Regions from separate parts of the Heliomicrobium undosum genome, predicted to be linked through region 2. Evidence: riboswitches for the same ligand, from Rfam matches in the RefSeq annotation. Region 2 holds a riboswitch; the other holds the start of a gene.
What was found. Region 2 has a riboswitch for thiamine pyrophosphate ahead of thiC (phosphomethylpyrimidine synthase ThiC). Riboswitches for the same ligand answer to the same signal wherever they lie in the genome.
Positions count from the first base shown of each region.

Region 1: linked by a shared signal. The riboswitch ahead of thiS (sulfur carrier protein ThiS) and the one ahead of thiC (phosphomethylpyrimidine synthase ThiC) in region 2 are both predicted to bind thiamine pyrophosphate.

Region 1 is NZ_WXEY01000003.1:105,621-109,832, forward strand. It holds gene thiH (2-iminoacetate synthase ThiH) at 1-1,001, opposite strand, end outside; gene GTO91_RS04295 (thiazole synthase) at 1,007-1,774, opposite strand; gene thiS (sulfur carrier protein ThiS) at 1,778-1,978, opposite strand; TPP riboswitch at 2,061-2,166, opposite strand; gene GTO91_RS04305 (DUF6037 family protein) at 2,563-3,132, shown strand; gene GTO91_RS04310 (ATP-binding cassette domain-containing protein) at 3,166-4,143, opposite strand.
Region 2 is NZ_WXEY01000012.1:76,819-81,030, reverse strand. It holds gene thiE (thiamine phosphate synthase) at 1-300, opposite strand, end outside; gene thiM (hydroxyethylthiazole kinase) at 345-1,190, opposite strand; gene thiC (phosphomethylpyrimidine synthase ThiC) at 1,246-2,556, opposite strand; TPP riboswitch at 2,641-2,759, opposite strand; gene GTO91_RS11705 (HD-GYP domain-containing protein) at 3,228-4,212, shown strand, end outside.

The DNA.
Region 1 (4,212 bases), on a different contig from region 2:
TCGGCCTCGTCGTCGATGTGACCGCCGACGGCCGTGTTGGAGCCAGCCGACATGCGGGTGATGCCGAGGGGGAGCAGGTGGTTGCGCAGTTCAGCCGGTTCCCTTGTGGACAAGGTGATACCGGCGCGGGGCATGAAGAGGCGGAAGGCGAGCAGGATCTGGACGAGGTCGCGGTCCGCCACGGGCGCTTCCGGCTGATAGCTGCCGGGGCCGGCCTTGATGCGGGGGACGGCGATGCCGATCTCTGTCCCGAGGTATTTGTTTTGCAGGTAACTGGCGTGGAGACCCGTGAAAAAGGCTTCTGACGGCCAGTGGTTGAGACCCAGCAAGGCGCCGATGTTGACGGCACGGAAGCCGGCCTGACAACCGCGCTGCGGCCCGTCGAGACGCCAGCGGTAGTCTTTTTTTGGCCCGGCGGGGTGAAGGCGGTCGTAGACGGCCCGGTCATAGACCTCCTGGTAGATGGTGAGGCTGTCCACACCGGCTGCAGCCAGGCGGCGGTATTCCTCCACATCCATCGGGTTGACTTCAATCCCGACGGCGGTGAAGTGACGATGGACAATGTCTACGGCGCGGATCAGGTAGTCGAGGGCATCCTTGCCCGGTTTTTCACCGGTGAGCAGGAGGATTTGCCGCAGCCCCGTGGCGGCGATGGCTTCCGCTTCCCCTTCGATCTCTGCCTCCGTCAATTGCCGTCGCTGGATGTCGTTGCGGTGGTTGAAGTTGCAGTAAAGGCAGCGGTTGACACAGTGATTGGCGAGGTAGATGGGCGTGTACAGTTGGATGACGCGGCCAAAGTGCTGGCGCGTCAGGCGGTGGGCCTTTTGGGCTATCGCCTCCAAGCGTTCCGAGGCGGCGGGGGAGAGCAGCGCCAAAAAGTCGAGGGGAGAAAGGAAGTCCTTTTTCAGGACAAGATCGACCTGCCGTGGGGTGACGCGCTCCAGAAAACCGGCGAAGTCAAAGCTGGCGTAAGCCTCGATCTGTTCATAAAAAGAGTGCATGGACCTTAACTCCCCAAAAAGCCCGTCAAGGGCGAACTAGCCCGGGCGTATTCGGTCGTTTCGCCCGGCTGGGCCAAATAGGCGAGGCGGCCGGCCTCAACGGCCTGGCTGAAGGCGCGCGCCATGACGAGGGGATCGCCGGCGGTGGCGATGGCCGTGTTGACGAGGCAGGCGGCAGCACCCATCTCCATGGCTTCCGCTGCTTCGGAGGGCTTGCCGATGCCGGCGTCGACGATGACAGGGACGCTGCACTCCTCGATGAGGATGCGGACGATCTCCTTCGTCTTTAAGCCCCGGTTAGTGCCGATGGGGGCGCCGAGGGGCATGACAGCGGCGGCTCCGGCCCGCTCCAGTTCCTTGGCGGCGTAGAGGTCGGGGTGCATGTAGGGGAGGACAACAAAGCCCTCCTCAGCGAGGACGCGGGTCGCTTTGATCGTCTCGTTGTTGTCCGGCAGCAGGTACTTGTTGTCGGAGATGACCTCAATCTTCACCCAGTTGCCGCAGCCGGCGGCGCGGGCTAGGCGGGCGATGCGGATGGCCTCTTCCGCCGTCCGGGCCCCGGAGGTGTTGGGCAACAGGACACACTCTTTGGGGATGCAATGCAGGATGTTTTCACCGTCGCCGGAGAGGCTGACGCGCCGCAGGGCCACCGTGACGACCTCCACGCCTGTCTGGGCGACGATGTCGCCGATGATGCGCTCGTCCGCGAATTTGCCGCTGCCGATGAATAGGCGGCTTTTCAGTTCCCGCCCGCCGATGACCAATCGATCCATGGTTCAACCTCCTCCAACGAATGACAGGATTTCGAGGGTGTCGCCGTCGCTGATGCAGGTGTCGGGCCAGCGATCCCGGTGCAGGATCTGGCCGTTGTATTCGATCACGACGACGGCGGGGTCCAGCTTGCGCTCCGCCAAAAAGGCGAGCAAGGGCGTAGCGCCCGGCAGTTCCACCGGGACGCCGTTGACAGTGGCGCGCATGGGGGCACTCCTTTCCACAACACAAAAAAGCAACAACAAACGGCTTGCCGCAAGGGGCAAGCCGTTCAGAAAGCGATAGGTTAGGCGCTTCCGATTGCTTCCCTCCGCTGGTATGACCCAGGTCAGGTTCAAAGGGTTGAGAAGGGACCTTCTCTCTCAGCCGTGCGGCGGCACCCCTAGCAAGTGTGCAGTTTATTTTTTGAACATTAAAAATCTATGGCGACAATCTTTGGTGACAAAACGATTATACGCCGAAAAACAGGCAGGAGCAAGCGGGTGTAGACGGTATATTTCCTTTCTATATGATTTTCGACGTTCTCACAAGTGCTCCGCCAAGTTAAACCTCATCTCTCCGCAACTTAGCACAAGAACAGTACTACGTTAGCTTAATAAACCCAAGCATAGACTTACGGATGATTTGTGGCGAATTGCTACAAAATCAACCAAAAAGATTTTCGTGACTTGATTAGCATGAAATAATAAGCCTATAAACAAGAAGGGAGGAACTAGTGGAAGTCATATAAATAATAAGTGATTTTCAAGGATGAAAGGTACTAAAAAGTGTGAAAAAGGAGCGGTTTCAAATGAAATTAACCGGGCTGGTCGATCTGCATAAAGATATGATTAAACAACAAATTAAACGTTACAAATTTGAATTTTCTTTCAATCGGGTAGTATTCGATGTTTTCTTTTTTATTGATGAAGAACCTTATAAACTCATGTTCGGAGTAAAAGCAAAGAACTTCTATTTTGAATTAACGGTGGAAAAAGGCTTTAATATCAACACATTTTTAGGTGAAAAATATGCTGAACTATGCAGGGTATTAAATCTAAACTATGACCCAAGTAATTCCTTCTCCACAAATAAATTCTTTGAGCATTTTAATAACAACATACCTAAATTTGCCAACAAAAACAATTATCCAAAATCACACGAAATAGCCATTTACAAAACAAACGTCGAAGAATCAGAGAAAAAATATTTCTGTGGATGGAGAGATAATTATGTATACAAAACTAATGTAACCGAGAAAAACTTACAAAAAACCAAAGAATATCTAGGATATGATGCCTTCGTTTCATGTCAGAGGAAGAATATAAGTAGTTGTTGGACTGCTGATGAAAATGCGGCGATTGATTTTTATTTGCCCTAATCAAATTAAGGGCAGCATGTTCAATAAAGGCGATTACCGTCTCCTCCTCAACCTCCGCTGCCGAAACCTATCCCCATCACTTAAAAACTCATCCCGAATCCCCCGGCCCGTCAATGCCAAAAATACATCGTCCAGGGTAGGCTCATGGAGGCTGATTGCCTTCACCCGCTCGGGATAGGCCGCAACAAGTCGCGGAATAAACGAATCACCCTGATCGACCTGAAAACTCAACCTATCGTCCTGAAGGACCGCTTCCAAGCCGAAGCGGTTTTTTAATTCCTCCGCCATAAACCCGTTATCGTCAGCAGTCAGCGTGATCCGATCGCCGCCTACAGTCGATGTCTTCAAATTGGCAGGCGTATCAAGGGCGATGATCTTCCCATGGTCGATGACGGCGATGCGGTCGCAGTTCTCCGCCTCGTCCATGTAGTGGGTCGTCAGGAAGATGCAAAGCCCCAGGCTGTCCCGGAGGTGCAGGATATGTTCCCAGATGGCGGTGCGGGTCTGGGGATCGAGGCCGATGGTCGGCTCATCTAAAAACAACACCTTGGGATAGTGGAGCAGGCCCCGGGCGATCTCCAACCGTCGCTTCATGCCTCCCGAATACTTCTTGACCAGATCATTTTTCCGGTCCGTCAGTTGGACCATCTCCAGGACCGAATCCATCCGCTCTTGCAACACGCGCCGGGGTACGTTGTAGAGCATCCCGTGAAAGTAGAGGTTCTCCATGGCGGTCAGGCGGTCGTCCAGGGAAAAGTCCTGAAAGACGAGACCGATCGACTGGCGCACCTTCAGTGGATCTTTCTCCACATCAAAACCGTTCAACACGGCCCTGCCTGAGGTGATGGACAGCAAGGTGCAGAGGATCTTGATGGTCGTCGATTTCCCGGCGCCGTTGGGACCGAGAAATCCGAAGATCTCGCCGTTTTTTACAGAGAAGGATATATCGTCGACAGCCGGAAAATCGTTGTACCGTTTGACTAAGTGTTCAACAGTGATAATATTATCCATATGCATGCCCCTTTAAAGCCTTCCGCGTTCATATTAACTTCCATTGCTAACCTCTATACTAACCAAAAG
Region 2 (4,212 bases):
CTCTGCCAGCGGCATATCCTCCTGCCCCAGATGAACGGCCGGGGCATTGACAGCCAGGGCCACATCGAGCCGGTCGTTGATGACGAACAGCGCGCCATAGCGGCGGCAGAGATCACGCAGCGCCCGCGCCTCTTCGACCATCTGCCGCGTTCCCGCCGCCTTCTCCCGGTACTGAACCAGGTTCACCCCGCCGCGCAGCGCCGCCTCGACCTGATGGAAAAAGGACCGGCCGCCACAGGCGCGCCGGTCTGTCACCAAGTAGACCCAGGGGACGTCTTTATGAAAAACCGAATGAAACACCGACCCTCCGCCTTGCTCCGGCACGGGATCGTCCCCCCATTATTTCACTTCAAAAACTCACTTGCCCTGGCCATCCGCGCGGCCCGCTCACCATCCAACCGGTACACGGCGTCAAAGAAAGCCGTTTTGAAACTCATCGGCCCCCGCGGTTCCGGCCAAGTCGGCCCGGCCTCCTCTAAAGGCGACCGTCCGGCGGCGATCTCCCCGGCTGCCCCGTAGAAGGCCAGCGCCGCAGCAGCCGCCGCGAGGGGAGCCTTTTCGACGGCGCAGAAACAGCCGGTCACCGACGAGGCCATGCACCCTGTTCCCGTCAGACGCGCCATCCAGGCGTCGCCGTTTTCGATCTTCACGGTCCGCTGCCCATCTGAAACATAATCGACAACGCCGGTCACGGCGGCGACGACGCCGAAGCGCCGTGCCAGCGCCTGAGCGGCAGCGCGGGCATCGCCGCTGACGGCGTCGACACCCTTCACTTCCCCATCCAGTCCAGCCAATACGGCCGCTTCCGCCGCATTCGCCCGGACGACAGCCACCTTCACTGATTCCAGGATGCGCAGGCACGATTCGGTGCGCAGCCGCGTAGCGCCGGCGCCCACCGGATCGAGGATGACCGGCGCGCCGGCGGCATTGGCCGCCTTCCCGGCTACGATCATCGACTCGATCCATGGCAAGGTGAGAGTGCCAATGTTGAGGACGAGCGCCCCGGCGATGGAAGCCAGTTCGGCCACCTCTTCCGGCGCATGGGCCATCACCGGCGACGCCCCTGTCGCCAGGACCATATTCGCGCAGTCATTGACCGTTACATAGTTCGTCAGGTGGTGAACCAGCGGGCGTCTCTCCCGCATGATCGCCAGTTTCCCTGTCAGGCAAGCGCGAACCTGGGCAGGCATCGAAATTCCTCCTCCGGACTCTTCCCCAAAGAAAGCACACAACAGGCGTACACTGCTAGCAGGAACCTGCCGGTCTCCCCAGGTAATCGCTGACGATGCGCATGGCGCAGTAGGGACCACACATGGAGCAGCCGGTCTTGTCGCGCGTGTGCGGGTGCTTGTCAAAGGCCGTCGGATCCATCGCCAGACGGCGCTGTTCACCCCAGTCGAGATCCTTGCGGGCTTTGCCCATCGCTTTGTCCCAGTCCATGGCCCCTTTGATGCCCTTCGCCAGGTCAGCGGCATGGCCGGCGATGCGGGAGGCGATGACGCCCTGGCGGACATCCTGCTCATCGGGAAGACCCAGGTGCTCCGCCGGCGTCACATAGCAGAGGAAGTCGGCGCCGGCTGCCGCCGCGATGGCGCCGCCGATGGCCGACGTGATGTGGTCATAGCCGGGGGCCACATCGGTGACGAGGGGCCCGAGCACGTAGAAGGGCGCTTCTTCACAGAGCCGCTTCTGCAATTTGATGTTCATTTCCACTTGGTCCATGGGCACATGGCCGGGACCTTCGACGATCACCTGCACGCCGGCGGCGCGGCAGCGCTGGACCAGTTCGCCGAGGATCATCAGTTCCTGCACCTGGCCCCGGTCGGTAGCGTCGGCGATGCAGCCGGGCCGCAGCGCGTCACCGAGGCTCAGGGTGATGTCATACTCCTGGGCGATCTCCAGGATGCGATCGAACTGCGCGTAAAAGGGATTCTGGCGCTGGTGGTGGAGCATCCAACCGGTGAGGAAGGAGCCCCCGCGGGAGACGATATCGGCGATGCGGGGGTGCTTGCGCAACCGCTCCACAGCCTCCATCGTCAGGCCACAGTGGATGGTCATGAAATCGACGCCATCTTCAGCCTGCTTCTGAACGCCCCGCAGGATATCCTCCTCGGTCATGTTGATGATGGCGCCCTTCATCTCCTGGGCCTCCACGGTGGCCTGGTAGATGGGCACGGTGCCGAAGGCGATGGGGCAGCCGTCGATGAGCGCCCGGCGCACGCCGTCGATGTCGGGACCGGTGCTCAGGTCCATCACAGCGTCTGCGCCGCACTCGATGCTGATGTCCAGCTTGCGCTTTTCAAACTCGATGCCCGATGTTCCCTTCGAGGTGCCGATGTTGGCGTTGACCTTCGTCCGCAGGCCCCGGCCCACACCGCAGTAGGACTCGCGGGGACGGCGGTTGTTGGCCGGAATGACGATCCGCCCGGCGGCGATCTCCGCCATCAGCGCTTCCGGTTGCCACCCCTCCGATTCGGCCACCTGAACCATCTCGGGCGTGATTTCCCCTCGCAGAGCCCTTTCCATCTGCGTTCCATAATGTCTGCCTCGCTGCATTGCGATTCTCCTCCTCGTTTGATTCTGCCCTGCGCGGATAAAGAAATCCCTTCCCGAATTCAGGAAGGGAATACGCGCGCTAAAAACTCGCGTTATCCGCTTTCCTCCGCTGGCATTCCTCCAGATCAGGTGCAAAGGGTCGACGCCGCTGTCGCCGGCGCCCTCTCAGCCCGGGCATCGTCCAGGCTCCCCTAGCGGTAAACCTTATGAAGTTGGCGATTGCCTGCTATTGGTTCTATTCGACAAGAACAGGGATATTCCTTTTCCCATCCAAATCGGCCCCGCCATAGTCAAAGCATCATTTGCTAATTGCTGTGAACCGCTCCATCGCTCTTGGTTTATTGGTGGGCAACATTGGGAGCGCCTTTTGTTAAGATCACGATTTCCTATCACCTTCCCACGCAAACGGGCAGGATTTTTGTCTGTCGGGGGCGAAATATTTGAAATCGATCCCTAGAAGAGGCACTCCAACCTTTTCTTGCACCTTTTTTCCCAGCTTTCTCAAGTCTTTGCTGACGCCTGCCGACAGGCTTGGGGCCATCTGCGGAACCGAAGAGGCGCTTGTTTTGGGGCCTGTTTCGGGGCTTGCGTTACATAATCTTTACGGTGCTTGTGTTGAGGCCCTTGTCTTCCGTTTTGCATCGACGCCATGACAGAAGGGGGCGGCCCGGTTGAGAAAAGTTTCCATCGACTCTGTTGAGCCGGGCATGATCCTGGCGCGCAGCATCTATAGCGCCGACGGGCGAACCTTGCTCGGCGCCGGTATCACCCTGTCCACGCCCTTCATCCGCCGTCTCAAGGAACTGGGGGTTCCGGCAGTGCTGATCAAGGACCAGGTGATCGGCGATCTGACGGTGCCCGACGTCCTCAGCGAGCAGGTTCGCCTCGCTGCGGTGCAGACGATCCGCCACTCCTTCGCCCGGGTCCAACTGCACGCCGATAAGGGTCTCGAACCGGTTGCCGTCAAGACGGCCACCTCGGCCATCATCGACGAGGTGCTGCGCAACCGCCATGTCATGTATCACGTGGCCGACATCCGCACCTTTGACGACTATACGTTTGGGCATTCAGTCAACGTTTGTGTGCTGTCCGTATTGACGGGCATCGCCATGGGATATAACGAACTGGAACTGTACGACCTCGCCTGCGGCGCCATCCTCCATGATATCGGCAAGATGCTGATCCCCCATGAGGTGCTGAACAAGCCTGGGCGTCTGACCCCGGAGGAGTTTACAGAGATCCGCCGGCACTGCGAATACGGCTTCGAGATCATCCGTCATCAATCGGAGTTTTCCCTGGCGGCCGCCCATGTGGCCTTCCAGCACCAGGAACGCTTTGACGGCTCCGGGTACCCGCGCCAACTGAAAGGCGAGGAGATCCACGAGTACGCCCGCATCGTCGCCATCGCCGACATGTACGACGCCTTGGTGGCCGATCGGGTTTACCGGAAGGGCTACCTCCCCTACCAGGCCCATGAGATCATCCTGGCGGCCAGTTGCCGCGAACTGGACCCGCGCATCTCCCAGATCTTCCTGCAGAACATCGCCATCTACCCCATCGGCAGCACTGTTCAACTGAACACCGGCGATATCGGCGTCGTCGTCGACGTGAACAAGGCCTTTCAAAGCCGCCCCGTCATTCGACTTCTCTACGACG